4 regions of the Abyssicoccus albus genome follow, and region 2 is predicted to be linked to each of the others. Evidence: riboswitches for the same ligand, from Rfam matches in the RefSeq annotation. Region 2 holds a riboswitch; each other region holds the start of a gene.

Region 1 (3,220 bases), 200 kb from region 2:
CAGTATATGGTGCGAGCAAAATGCCATTTCGATAATGACCAATCGCACACGTCATATGATCAACACCAGGTATTAAGTTATAAAAAGGATCGTCGCCATGACGTTTTGAACGATGACCTGATTGATATTCGATAATAGAATATCCTTCGAGCATTGGATAATGAGCAACAGCTTGGTCAAGTAGTGTTTGAACACGCTGTGAATTGAATGTTGTATCATCTAAAACACTTGTTGCACCAATTAAGTAGGTTTCATTCCCTTTAGGGACGACATAAGTACCATCTTGATGGAATAATGTTTTATCCAGGTTCAATGTTGGATGACTGATTAATACACTCTCACCAAAAACTGTATCATATTGATCCATGGCATAATTTTTTAATAGGGTCTTTCCGTAACTTCCAACTGTGAGCGTTATATGGTCAACATCATATGATGCATCTTCGGTATATACTGTTAACTGGTCAATCTGTTCAACCTTTGTATGTTCTTTTAAAGTTACACCATTGAGCTCAATCGCTTTGACAAGTGCATCCGTTAATTGATGGACATTGACTGCGCCATCTTTTGGGATATGGATAGCACGCATCGCATTCGGTGCTTCCAAACAGTCAGTTATTTTAACCGTAATGTCAGATTGTTTTAGAAAGTTATACTGTTCTAGTAACAGATTTTCTTCATGAGTCGTTGAAGCAATTTTAGTGAGACCGTTATGGTGAATATCAATGGTTAAACCTGTTTGTGCTGACAATTCTTCAACCCATGCTGGATACATTTCACGTGATTGGATAGCCGCTTTGAAGTATGATGTATCTTCAGTGAACTCATTTTGTGCACCGAGCATGCCACCAGATGCTCTCGTCGCACCATGCCCAGCTGATGATTGATCAAATATTATAATATCCTCACCATTTATTCGTTTAGTCAGCTCGTAAGCAGTCGCTAACCCAAGGATTCCAGCACCAATGATGGCAACTTTATAATTGTGTGTATCGTTCATAGAGTAATTCCACCTCCTTTAGCGTTGCATTAAAGATAAAGGATTTCACTGCAATATGATGAGAAATACCTTTTAACTGTTTAATCGTATTTAAATTAACTCCACCGAGTGAAACGACGTCAAGGGGAGACTGATCCATAATGTCTTTTAGTCCATTGATCCCTTTAGGCGTTACATCTGGTTTCGATGACGTTATGAAAATTGGGCTATATAATACAAACTGGCATCCTGCTTTATGCGCACGATGAATTCCATTGATATCGTGGATTGATTGACTCAATATAAAATCTCTAGTGAGTGACGCATCAATCGGTCGATCCTTTAAATGTAATCTGTCGACATTCAGTGCCTGTGCAGCATCACGATTAGAATGAATAATCAGTTTATCTTTTGGGAATGATGATAATGATTGAATCAACGCATTAGTGAATTGTTCACGAATAATAAAGAAATCCACCATATCAATGACATCATTCATTCTCTTTAGTTCATGTGTAGGTAACCCGTTACCTTCCGTTATGACAATAAACATATCATCATCCTTATAAATTACTTATATGACCTGAAACGTGGTTATTTGAAAATAATAAACTAAAAATCAAAAAGAAAAAGGTATTGAACCAAAAAGAAAAATATATTTAACTAAAATAAAAAACCATCCACTAACGTGTTAGTCAGTGAATGGATTAAATCGATTTTCAGTGACTTTCCTACGCCAGTATAAACTGTATCAGGTTCTAAGAGTTCTAACCATTATGTTAATCTCAGCTCATGATATGAGCACCTCTAGTCATTTGTTCTTGTAATGATAGTATAAAGGAAAAAAGTATATTTGTTAACTCATTAAATTGGTTAATTGTGTGTCTATATATTTTTAATTTAATTATTTAATCATTCATCCACCCATCGATTCATATAATTTTATGTACTTGTAATTTACTCATATAACTTAAGGTTTGAATAAGCATTATATTAAGAAACATTAAAAAAATGAGATATAATGAAATGAAGAGGTGACTGCAATGGAATTTAAAATAACAGATAGAGCATTACAATGGTTTAAAGATGAAGTTCAAGTTGAAAGTGGACAGACGGTAAGGTTCTACCCTCAAATATATGGAGATAGTCCCGTGCAAGAAGGGATGAGCTTAGCGTTTGGATTTGAAGATGCTGTCGACATTGAAGTGTCTGTAGAACATAACGGTGTAACTTATTTTATCGAAGAGAGTGATATGTGGTTTTTTAAAGGGCATGACTTACATGTTGATTACGATGAAGCGGAAGATATGTTAACGTTTGAATATAAGTAATTTATAGGACATAAAAAATAGAAACTAGTAATTTAAATTATTATATAACATTAAAAGTCGTCTTAACCTGTTTAAGACGACTTTTTCTTCTTTCCAATTATCAATTCACTATAAGGTAGTTTTTCTATTAATGAATACAATAGCAATGTTGATATAATAGTCATACTACACAAAGTGGTAACATATAGTATAGGCCACTCTATTAGCGGGTTCAATATTTCTTGAATAAAGTATAACAAGATGAAATGGCTTAAATAAATATAATATGATCGATTACTAATATAATTGAAACAGTGATTTATTATGTTATATTGACCTGATGAAGTACGATGGCTGAACATTCTCAAACTGAATATGAGTAACATAAATATTAACACCGTAAAGATAATATTATCATACCGATATGATGTCACAATTGTAATACCTTCAATGTAGAAATTGTGGGTGATCCATAACATTGCAATTAGGAGTAATAAAATAATACAAATTAAGTATTGTTGAATGAACATCATGAAATACTCATAATGTTGTCCAATGTAATATGCACAGACAAAGTAAAATAACCACCACAATAGCATTGTTTTCGACTCGAACGGGTAAATTGCTTTCCAAAAATTATAATATTGATCAATGTGAAAAAATAAAATTGAATGTGTCATTGAGATAATAAATGTACTAATGATAGGAATATACATAGGGATTTTACGTAACCACTGATGACAAAAATAGTGGATTATATAATATTTAAATATGACAATGACAAACCAACCGTGCCATTTTCCTTCAATGATCTTCGTCCATAACGAATCGAATAAATCGTCATGATACCCAATCGCAATAAATCGTATACTATCGATTATTCCAAATATAATATAAGGGATTAATATATATTGAATTCGTTTCTTAAAAA
Region 2 (3,220 bases):
AAAGCAACTCCTTTAGCCTTCTTCTCTTTACGAACAACAACTGTGTCTTCGATGATCTCAATATCACTATTTGCTAGTTTCAATCCCTCTAACATGTCACTTAAAACTGAAGTACGGTCTTTGATTAATTTTTTCATTGAAATCACTCCTTTTTATTATATATCTATATTGTACTCCTATTTTCAAATAATTAAAAAAGATATCATGGTTTTATAGACTTGTTCACAATATGTTCAATATCATTATGGTGCGCGTATTTCCAGTTTGCGCGCACCATATACTTGAAAACCACCAATTCCTTCATTATGGTGCGCGTATTTTCTATTTGCGCGCACCATATCCTTGAAAATCACCAATTCCTTCATTATGGTGCGCATATTTCCAATTTGCGCGCACCATATTTCAATCAGTGCCGATTTCTGTCATAATAAAATAAAAAGGAGTCTCACGATGTTCATCAACAACCAACTTAAGTCATTAAGATTATCTCAAACTTCATACCCAACACTACCTGATGAATACCCTTCTAATCCTTTCGACCTTTTCGAGCAGTGGTTAACAGATGCGGTCCACAAAGAAACCGAAGGGAATACGTTAGTTTTATCAACACAACACGACGGGACCGTCGATTCTCGTATCGTACTTTTGAAAGCGATCCATAATGAATCTCTCTTTATCGAGAGTCGAACGGCGCGTCGAAAGGTTGATCAACTTCGTCAACACAATCAAGTGGCTGTGAATTTTTATTGGCCGGTGACGGGTCGACAAGTGAGAATTCAAGGGATCGCTTCGTTTGAATATCCCGAACAAATCAATGACTATCTAGATGCTTCAACACGTGATGATTTAACTGTAGTCCAGATCAAACCAACGCGTTATGAATTTTATCAAAGTCTGACTGAAGGTGGGTTCAAACGGTTTGAATATACGAATCCAACAGATTGGACAATCCATACATTATAAAAGCCGAGGTCATAAACCTCGGCTTTTTTTCATCCTTTAGCAACAGGCCACTCTTCTAACGTTTCACACATCTCCCAGAACATATATTCATAATAACTCGTCTTCACAATGATCTCCTCAAGTTCAGCGAGTTCACGTTCAGGTTTCCCTGCTGTCAGTTGATCCATTAACTCAATGGCACTATTCGTCAATTCAGTAAAATCATCGCCTGAATACATCTCAATCCATTGAGCATAACGATTCCCTTCCACTGATTGTTCCGCTAAAGATTTTCCGATATAATTATAACTCCACGCACACGCTAACAACGCCGCCACGACATGCTCAGGACCACCCCGTTGAGCGTGATTCAACATATAACTCGTATACGCTGTATTCACCGCCGCAGCATCTGTTGCTTCTAACGTCTCTTCACTAATTCCGAATTCAAGCGCAAACTTTCGATGTAAATCCATCTCCATAAACAAAGTGCCATGCAGTAATTCACTAAACATCCCCATCGTCTTCAAATCACGCGCTTTACTACTCCCAATCGCCATTAACTTGGCATACTCAATTAAGTACACATAATCTTGCTTCAGCCAATGTTTAAACTTCTCCTCATCTAAAGATCCGTCACCTAATCCTTTGACGAAAGGATGTTCTAAGTACGATGACCAAATCGGTTCAACACGTTTCCAAATACGTTCAGTAAACATATACTTCTCCTCCTATAAAAAAATACCTATACACGTAGGTATAGGTATGAAGACCCACTTCCCTACGCTGGTGTTAATCAATCAGGTTCAAAGGGTCGGAACATATCCTCTCAGCACAATTGTGCACCCCTAGTGTATAGGTTGTATTTGATTTATGTACATTATAACATACATTTCATCATTTCATATTCACATATATAATATCATTCATTTGGGACCTATGATCGTGTGTCATCACTTTCAGTCTTCCTTGATCAGTTTCCACCGTATATTCATAGGAACCACCTTCGAATAAAATATTGACAACTTCTCCTTTAATTCCATGATTGTCATTTAACGATAACTCATGTGGCTTAAGAGGGATAATACCTTCTTCTTTAAAGTGTTGCGTCACTTCCTTATGCCAGTGCATTCCATTCACTTCAAAATGATTATCATTCCATTCACCATGGATTAAATTATGTCCACCAACAAATTCTGCGACAAATGAATTCACTGGATGATTATAAACTTCCTCAGGTGTTCCGACTTGTTCAATTCGTCCCGCATTCATGACAATCACTTTCGTTGCAAGACTTAATGCTTCTGACTGATCATGTGTCACATATAAAAATGATGTTCTTTCTTTATTAAATATTTCTTTTATTTGATAACGTAAGTCTCTCTTTAAATGTGCATCTAAACTACTTAGCGGCTCATCCATCAAAAGCAAGCCTGGCTTAGGAGCAATGGCTCTTGCAATGGACACCCTTTGTTGTTGTCCACCTGACAATTCATGAGGATATCTTTTATGGAAGTCACTTAATCCTACAAGCTTTAAGCAATGTTCGATGCGTTCCTTTCGTTGTGAATCATTCAATTTAGATGTAAATTGATGATTTTTCAAAGGATATTCCACATGCTTACTTACGTTCATATGAGGCCACAGTGCGAATTGTTGGAATACCATCGATAGATTTCGTTTATTCGGTGGTATCGTCTTATGAACACTTGCAACGACTTGTTCATCCATCATAATGTCACCATCACTCAACGGTTCAAAGCCTGCAATTAACTTTAATAATGTTGTCTTTCCACATCCTGATGGGCCAATGAGCACAACAAATTCATCATGATCAATCGTCACATTGATATCATGTAGCACCTGTGTTTGACCGTATTGTTTAGATACATTGATTAATTCCGTTTTCATTATGATAAATCCTTTCTCTTAAACATAGATTGTAATAATAGATACAATAGCCCACCAAGACATAACAAGATAATGACAATGACTGAAAATGCACTAGAGTATTGCTTATAACCTGCACTTTCAAAGCTAAAAATAACGACCCCTATCGTCTCACTACCACTTGCCCATAAAAGAGCACTCAATGTTAACTCAGTTAAAGCTGTAAACATCATTAATAGTAATCCACCAATCATACCTGAAGTGAGTAATGGTAAAAGGATATTTTTGAATCTTAACAAAATATTATTCCCTGATACACTTGCCGCATGTTCTAAGGAAATATGGATTTGTGAATATGTTGATATTGCACTACGCAATGGCAAAATCG
Region 3 (3,220 bases), 240 kb from region 2:
ATTTTTAACTGAATTTATTATCTTCTTGTAACCTATGAAACATTTATATTTGTTAAAGTATTAACTAGTCGAAGCGAGATATGATTTTTATTTAACACAAATAAGTCAATTTATCTCGTATGTATAAAAGTATTAAGCAAGTTTTAGAAACACGAAGCATATAATTAACGAATATTAAATATAGGATTATTATTAGGAGGATTTTTATTATGAAGAAACAAGCATTAACATTAGGTACAGCAGCATTACTTTCAACAGGAATTACAGCAAGTGTAAACGCGGATACTCAACATACAGTTCAAAAAGGTGATACTTTATCAGAACTTGCATTAAACTACAACACAACAGTTGATGCATTAAAATCATTAAATAACTTATCAAGTGAGTTAATTTTAGTAGATCAAAAATTAGTAGTAGATAAAGAAGACTCTGAAGCTGTTAAATACCATGATATTCAAAAAGGTGATACTTTATTCTTAATTGGTAAACAATACGGTAAAACTGTTCAACAATTAAAAGCATTGAATGATTTAGAATCAGACTTAATTATTGCAGGTGAGAAATTAATCGTTGATAAAAAAGAATCAGCGAATAGTGTTGTTCAAAAACCAGTACAACAAAAAGTACATCAACCAGCAGCACCTCAAGTTGCAAAACCAGCAGCTCAAAAAGAAATCAAAGCTGAAAAAGTAGAAGAAAAACAAGAAATCAAGCAACAAGCACAAAACAATGCACAAGCAGCAGAAAAAGCTGAGCAACAAAAGCAACAAGCTGAACGTGTAGCAGCTCAAAAAGCGGCAGAACAAAAAGCGGCAGAACAAAAAGCGGCAGAACAAAAAGCGGCAGAACAAAAAGCGACGGCTGAGCGTCAAGCACAAGCAGAGGCTCGTCAAGCACAACAAGAAAAAATTGCAGCGCAAAAAGCTGCGGAACAAAAAGCAGCAGAAAAACGTGCTCAAGCACAAAAAGCACAACAACAACGTGCTAAAGCACAACAAGTATCTAACGGACGTACAATCCGTGTATCAGCAACACACTATACTGCAGGATGTGCTGGATGTTCAGGAATTACTGCAACAGGCATTGACGTACGTAACTCAATCTATGCAGGTGGTAAGCGTGTCATTGCAGTAGATCCACGTGTCATTCCATTAGGTTCAACAGTTCAAGTGACTACACCATACGGTTCATTCACAGCGATCGCTGGTGATACTGGTGGAGCAATCAAAGGAAATATCATTGATATTTTAGTTGGATCAAAAGGTGAAGCTTACTCTAAAGGACGTACTTCTGCTACAGTAACAATCTTAAACTAATATAAAGTATTAAAAGGATATTATCATATGAAGAGATTTAAGCATAAAGCTTAAGTCTCTTTTTTACTCTATCTTTTATTTGACGAGTTGCGTGTCAAAAGCGTACAATAGAAATAAATAAATCCACTAGGGGTGCCGTGACGGCTGAGATGATGAGTGTCAATCCCTTATACTTGAACTAGATAATGCTAGCGTAAGGAAGTGGGCTTAAAGGTGATAGATTAAGCACCGATATACCCACATGCAAGGGCTGCATTGTGGGTTTTTTATATGTTCAATATATTGTTGCTAACAAATACATAGTTTTGTGAAATATAAATTTATATTATTAATTTTAAGGAGTGTATATGTATGTCACAATCATTAAGTGAGTCACTTAAATCATTAGCGAGTCCAATCATCAATCAAATTTATAATGATGACTTTATTCAATCAATGTTAGATGGATCAACACCTAAAGGAAGTATAGAACACTATTTACGTGCTGATCATCAATATTTGAATGAATTCGCTAAAATTTATGCATTATTGGTTCCGAAAGCACATACGAATGAAGAGATGAACTTCTTGTTATCTCAAATAGACTTTGTCATTAATGGTGAAGTGGATGCACATTATTTTTTATCAGAATATGTAGGCAAAAGCTATGAAGATATTATTAAAGGACACCACCATTGGTATCCGAGTGCAGATCATTATGTGAAACATATGTATTATCAAGTCAATATGAGAGAAGATATTGCTTACACGGTTGCTGCCATGTGTCCTTGCCCATATGTATATCAACAACTTGCATTAAAGATGAAAGAACACCATTCATTAGAAAGCAATCATCCGATGTTAAAGTGGATTGATTTCTATGTCGAAGGTATGGATGAACTGTTAGAGTATTTATTTAATTGGATTGACCAAAGTGCTGAGATGATGTCACAAGATGAAGTAGAAGATGTAAAGATGAATTTCCTACAAAGTTGTGAGCATGAACGTAAGTTCTTTAATATGAGTTATCAACAAGAAGATTGGATGTGGAATAACGATGAACAATAAATTAATGACAACTTTAAGTATTGCAGGAACAGATCCAACGGGTGGTGCAGGTGTATCGGTTGATATGAAAGTATTTCAATCAAGAGGTGTCTATGGGATGGGTGTAACAACGAGTGTCATCGCACAAAATACACTCGGTGTTCAACAAATACACCATTTACCATTAGATATTATAGAAGCACAATTGAACAGTGTCTTTGATGATATTACCCCTGACGCGATTAAGACAGGCATGATTGCAACGAAGGATATGATGGAAGTGGTACTACCTTATATTCAAAATGGTGATATTCCATATGTGTCAGATCCCGTTATGATTGCCAAAAGTGGAGATGCATTAATAGAAGAAGAAACAGTCAACATATTAGTCAATCAATTATTGCCGAATGCAACAGTTGTTACGCCGAACATTCCAGAAGCAGAACGAATTACAAACATGAAGATTGAGACACTTGATGATATTAAATTGTGTGGTAAACGGTTTATTGAAGAGATTGGTTGTGAAAGTGTCGTTGTAAAAGGTGGTCACTTACAAGGAGATGCAACAGACTACTTATTCATTAAAGGTCAAGAAATGATCGTATTAAATGGGGAGCGTTTTGATACAGAACATACACATGGGACAGGTTGTACATTCTCAAGCGTTATTACATCAGAGCTTGCGAAAGGACATAATATTGAAGATGCCGTACGTATTGCGAAAGCTTATATTGAAGCGGCGATCAAACATACACCAGAGTTAGGGCATGGAAGAGGCCCGGTGAATCATTTTGCGTATTCGTCGAATGACGAATAGATAAAACATAAATAAAAATATAGTAACAGGTGCAAATTAAATTGAATGAGTGATGAGGAAT
Region 4 (3,220 bases), 130 kb from region 2:
GAATGTTTTTATGATCAATTATTTGTTCATTTTGTTTATCACAAATGAAATCATCTTCAGACCATGATGTAAATAATTGATTCATCAATTGACCAAACTCTCTAGCTTTCTTATATCTGTCAGCATGGTTTGGAAGATTGTTCATACTATGGTTCATCGCTTCTTCATCAGTCATTGAAGTGACAAGATTCCATCCGGCTCTGCCTTTTGAGATATGTTGTAGTGAAAGCATTTGTCTAGCTGATAAGTATGGATTCATAAATGTCCCTGATATCGTACTGACTAATCCAATGTGTTCTGTCACTTGTGAAATGGCACTCAAATTCACAATAGGGTCTAACCACATTGCAGGCATTACTTGATCGTGTGTTGCGTTGAGTGCTTGGTTATCCGCAAAGAAAATTGTATCGAATTTTCCTCGTTCACATGTCTTAGCTAATTGTTGGTAGTATGATATGTCTCCTAGTCTTTCGATCTGTGAATCAGGCATTTTCCAAGCGGCTAGATGATGCCCAACACCGTAAATCAATATGCCAACATGCATTTGTTTCTTCATAAAAACCTCCTAATTCATCGTCAATCCACCGTCTACTGTAATGTTTTGTCCTGTAACGCCTTTCGCTTCGTCTGATGCTAAGTACGCGACCATATTCGCAACGTCTGTTGGTGTTGTCACTTTACGAAGTGGTGTAGAGTTTGCGATGAGTTCGAATACTTCTGGTGTTGTCACACTTGAAGCATCCGTTGTTTTCAACAATCCGCCGGATACCATGTTAGCACGGATGCCGTGTTGTCCGAGTTCACTGGCAATATTACGCATCATTCCTAACAAACCAGCTTTAGCTGATGTATATTCGTGGTAAGGTACGACTGGGTTTTGGAATAGATTCGTCCCGATACTAATGATTGCACCGTCTTGTTGTTCGATGAATTGATTGATTACGCTTTGACTCACATTGAATGCTGCTTTCATCGTTCCGTCGATTTGTTGTGCATAATCTTCCCATGATAAGTCTTTGAATGACTTCTGAGTCGAAGGATCGAATTTGAACCCAATGAGTGCGTTATTGACCACAACGTCAATTGAACCGAATTGATCGACAGCGGCTTTGACCATTTCATCCACTGCTTCACGATTTGTTACGTCTGCTTGATAAGCTAATGCTTTGTCTTCACCGAACTGTTGCACAAGTTCTTCTGCAGCTGCCTTACTTTTGTTGTAATTAATGACTACGTTGAATCCTTTGTCATGCATGGCTGTCACGATTTCTTTCCCTAATCCTCTTGCACCGCCTGTGACTAATACTGTTTTCATATGTTCTGACTCCTCTATGTTTTATTCCATAAAAAATACACCTTTCACGATAGAAAGATGCACAACAATCAGCATTGTAAATATGTATAGACGGATGCCTAGTGATGTACACTTTCCTACGCTAGTCTGAACTAGATCAGGTTCAAAGGGTTTGAGGACTACCTCATCTCGATTTATACATTAAATACCCCTAGTGTATTTCTTAAGTTAGTTTCAATATACAAATAATTGTATAGTATGTCAAGACAAGTCATTTTATTAGTATTCATGTACAGTTATTTTGTTTACATGTATAATGAGACGTAATAAAAATTTTAGTCATGAAGTGGGGATATATTTGAAGTTTTGTGAGTTAACGGTTAAAGAATATGATGGATTTGTAAATAATCATCTGAGTCATTATACACAGATGGGTCGTCATTATATGTATAGAGTGAATCACGATATGGAAGTATATCTTGTCGGGGTAAAAAAAGACGGTGAGGTTATTGCTGCGAGCTTGATAAATAGTGCTCACATTATGAGATTTTTTAAGTTTTTTTATTTGCAACGTGGTCCGGTAATGGATTATCAAGATGAATCAGTGGTGCAGTGCTTTTATGATGGGTTGACGGCATTTGCTAAAGAGAAAAAAGCAGTTTATGTATTATCAGATCCTTATATTGTACATCAGGTAAGAGATCATGATGGGAATATACTGGAATCTAAAAATACTAATCAATTTCTTCAACAAATGAAGTCATTAGGCTATCATCACCAAGGATTCCATGTTGGATATTCAATGAAGTATCAAGCGAGATGGTTATCTGTTTTGGACATTCAAGATAAATCATTAGATGATATCTTGCAAGATATGGATTACAATACGCGACGGAGTATTAAACAGACGTATAAAATGGGTGTTCAGATGAGAGACTTATCTCTTGATGAGTTTGATCAATTCTTTGAACTGTTTGAAATGGCTGCGGATAAGCACGGATTCGATTATGCAAGTATTGATTACTTTAAGCGACAGGCGAATACGTACGGTGATCAATGTCGTATCGTAATGAGCTATATTAATTTATCGGATTACTTAAATGAATTACAAGAGGAATTGGCTGATGTTGAAGGTGAGTATAATCAATCTAAGCAAGCGTTAGAAGAGAAACCAAATCATAAAAAGTTGAAGAATAAAACAGCTGAACTTGAGATGAGAGTAGGTAAGATTCGAAAGAAAATCGAAGACACTGAAACTTTAAAAGCATCAGACGGTGAAGTATTAAACCTTGCAAGTGCTATGTTCATTCACAACGCGCATGAACTGTATTACTTGTCGAGTGGATCTAATCCCAAGTACAAACAATTCATGGCACCTTACAATATGATGTGGGAAATGATTCAATACGCGAAGGAATTAGGGTTAAAGAGATATAATTTTTACGGTGTGTCAGGTGATTTTTCTGAAGACTCTGATGACTATGGTGTATTGAAGTTTAAGAAAGGCTTTAATCCAGTGGTTCATGAAATGATAGGAGACTTTGAAAAGCCAATTCGACCGATTTTATATAAACTATACAAACTGAAGACTCGATAAAAGCATAAGCTAACACTTATGCTTTTTTTATGGCTTTGTATTCAGAGTATTTGCGAGTTACTCTGAATACGGAGGTAGAGAAGTGCGGAAATCATCTGGTATTCAGAGTATTTGCGATTTACTCTGAATGCGGAGGTCGAGAGGGGCAAAAATGGTCTGGTATTCAGAGTATTTGCGATTTACTCTGAATACGAAGGTCGAGAAGTGCGGAAATGAACTGGTATTCAGAGTATTTGCGATTTACTCTGAATACGGCAACCCAATCAATATCCAAAATAACACATTCGATATTTTTCAATGTATACTGAATACAAAGGGAGTGAGATAAT

What was found. A riboswitch is a leader RNA that binds a small molecule or an ion and turns the genes downstream of it on or off. The one in region 2 is predicted to bind thiamine pyrophosphate.
Region 1: it holds a riboswitch for thiamine pyrophosphate, as region 2 does, so the genes downstream of both, EDD62_RS05495 (thiamine phosphate synthase) here and tenA (thiaminase II) in region 2, are expected to answer to the same signal.
Region 3: it holds a riboswitch for thiamine pyrophosphate, as region 2 does, so the genes downstream of both, tenA (thiaminase II) here and tenA (thiaminase II) in region 2, are expected to answer to the same signal.
Region 4: it holds a riboswitch for thiamine pyrophosphate, as region 2 does, so the genes downstream of both, EDD62_RS05810 (3-oxoacyl-ACP reductase) here and tenA (thiaminase II) in region 2, are expected to answer to the same signal.

Annotation. Positions count from the first base shown of each region.
Region 1 covers NZ_RKRK01000003.1:74,944-78,163, reverse strand. Annotated here, with positions in the region: gene EDD62_RS05500 (NAD(P)/FAD-dependent oxidoreductase) at 1-1,000, opposite strand, end outside; gene EDD62_RS05495 (thiamine phosphate synthase) at 978-1,532, opposite strand; TPP riboswitch at 1,691-1,798, opposite strand; gene EDD62_RS05490 (HesB/YadR/YfhF family protein) at 2,023-2,310, shown strand; gene EDD62_RS05485 (acyltransferase family protein) at 2,382-3,220, opposite strand, start outside.
Region 2 covers NZ_RKRK01000003.1:271,434-274,653, forward strand. Annotated here, with positions in the region: gene dhaK (dihydroxyacetone kinase subunit DhaK) at 1-137, opposite strand, end outside; gene EDD62_RS06535 (pyridoxamine 5'-phosphate oxidase family protein) at 451-963, shown strand; gene tenA (thiaminase II) at 993-1,661, opposite strand; TPP riboswitch at 1,704-1,802, opposite strand; gene EDD62_RS06545 (ABC transporter ATP-binding protein) at 1,840-2,853, opposite strand; gene EDD62_RS06550 (ABC transporter permease) at 2,853-3,220, opposite strand, start outside.
Region 3 covers NZ_RKRK01000003.1:28,997-32,216, reverse strand. Annotated here, with positions in the region: gene EDD62_RS05240 (3D domain-containing protein) at 210-1,316, shown strand; TPP riboswitch at 1,435-1,533, shown strand; gene tenA (thiaminase II) at 1,668-2,363, shown strand; gene thiD (bifunctional hydroxymethylpyrimidine kinase/phosphomethylpyrimidine kinase) at 2,353-3,159, shown strand.
Region 4 covers NZ_RKRK01000003.1:138,618-141,837, reverse strand. Annotated here, with positions in the region: gene EDD62_RS05815 (LLM class flavin-dependent oxidoreductase) at 1-556, opposite strand, end outside; gene EDD62_RS05810 (3-oxoacyl-ACP reductase) at 566-1,315, opposite strand; TPP riboswitch at 1,412-1,517, opposite strand; gene EDD62_RS05805 (aminoacyltransferase) at 1,653-2,891, shown strand.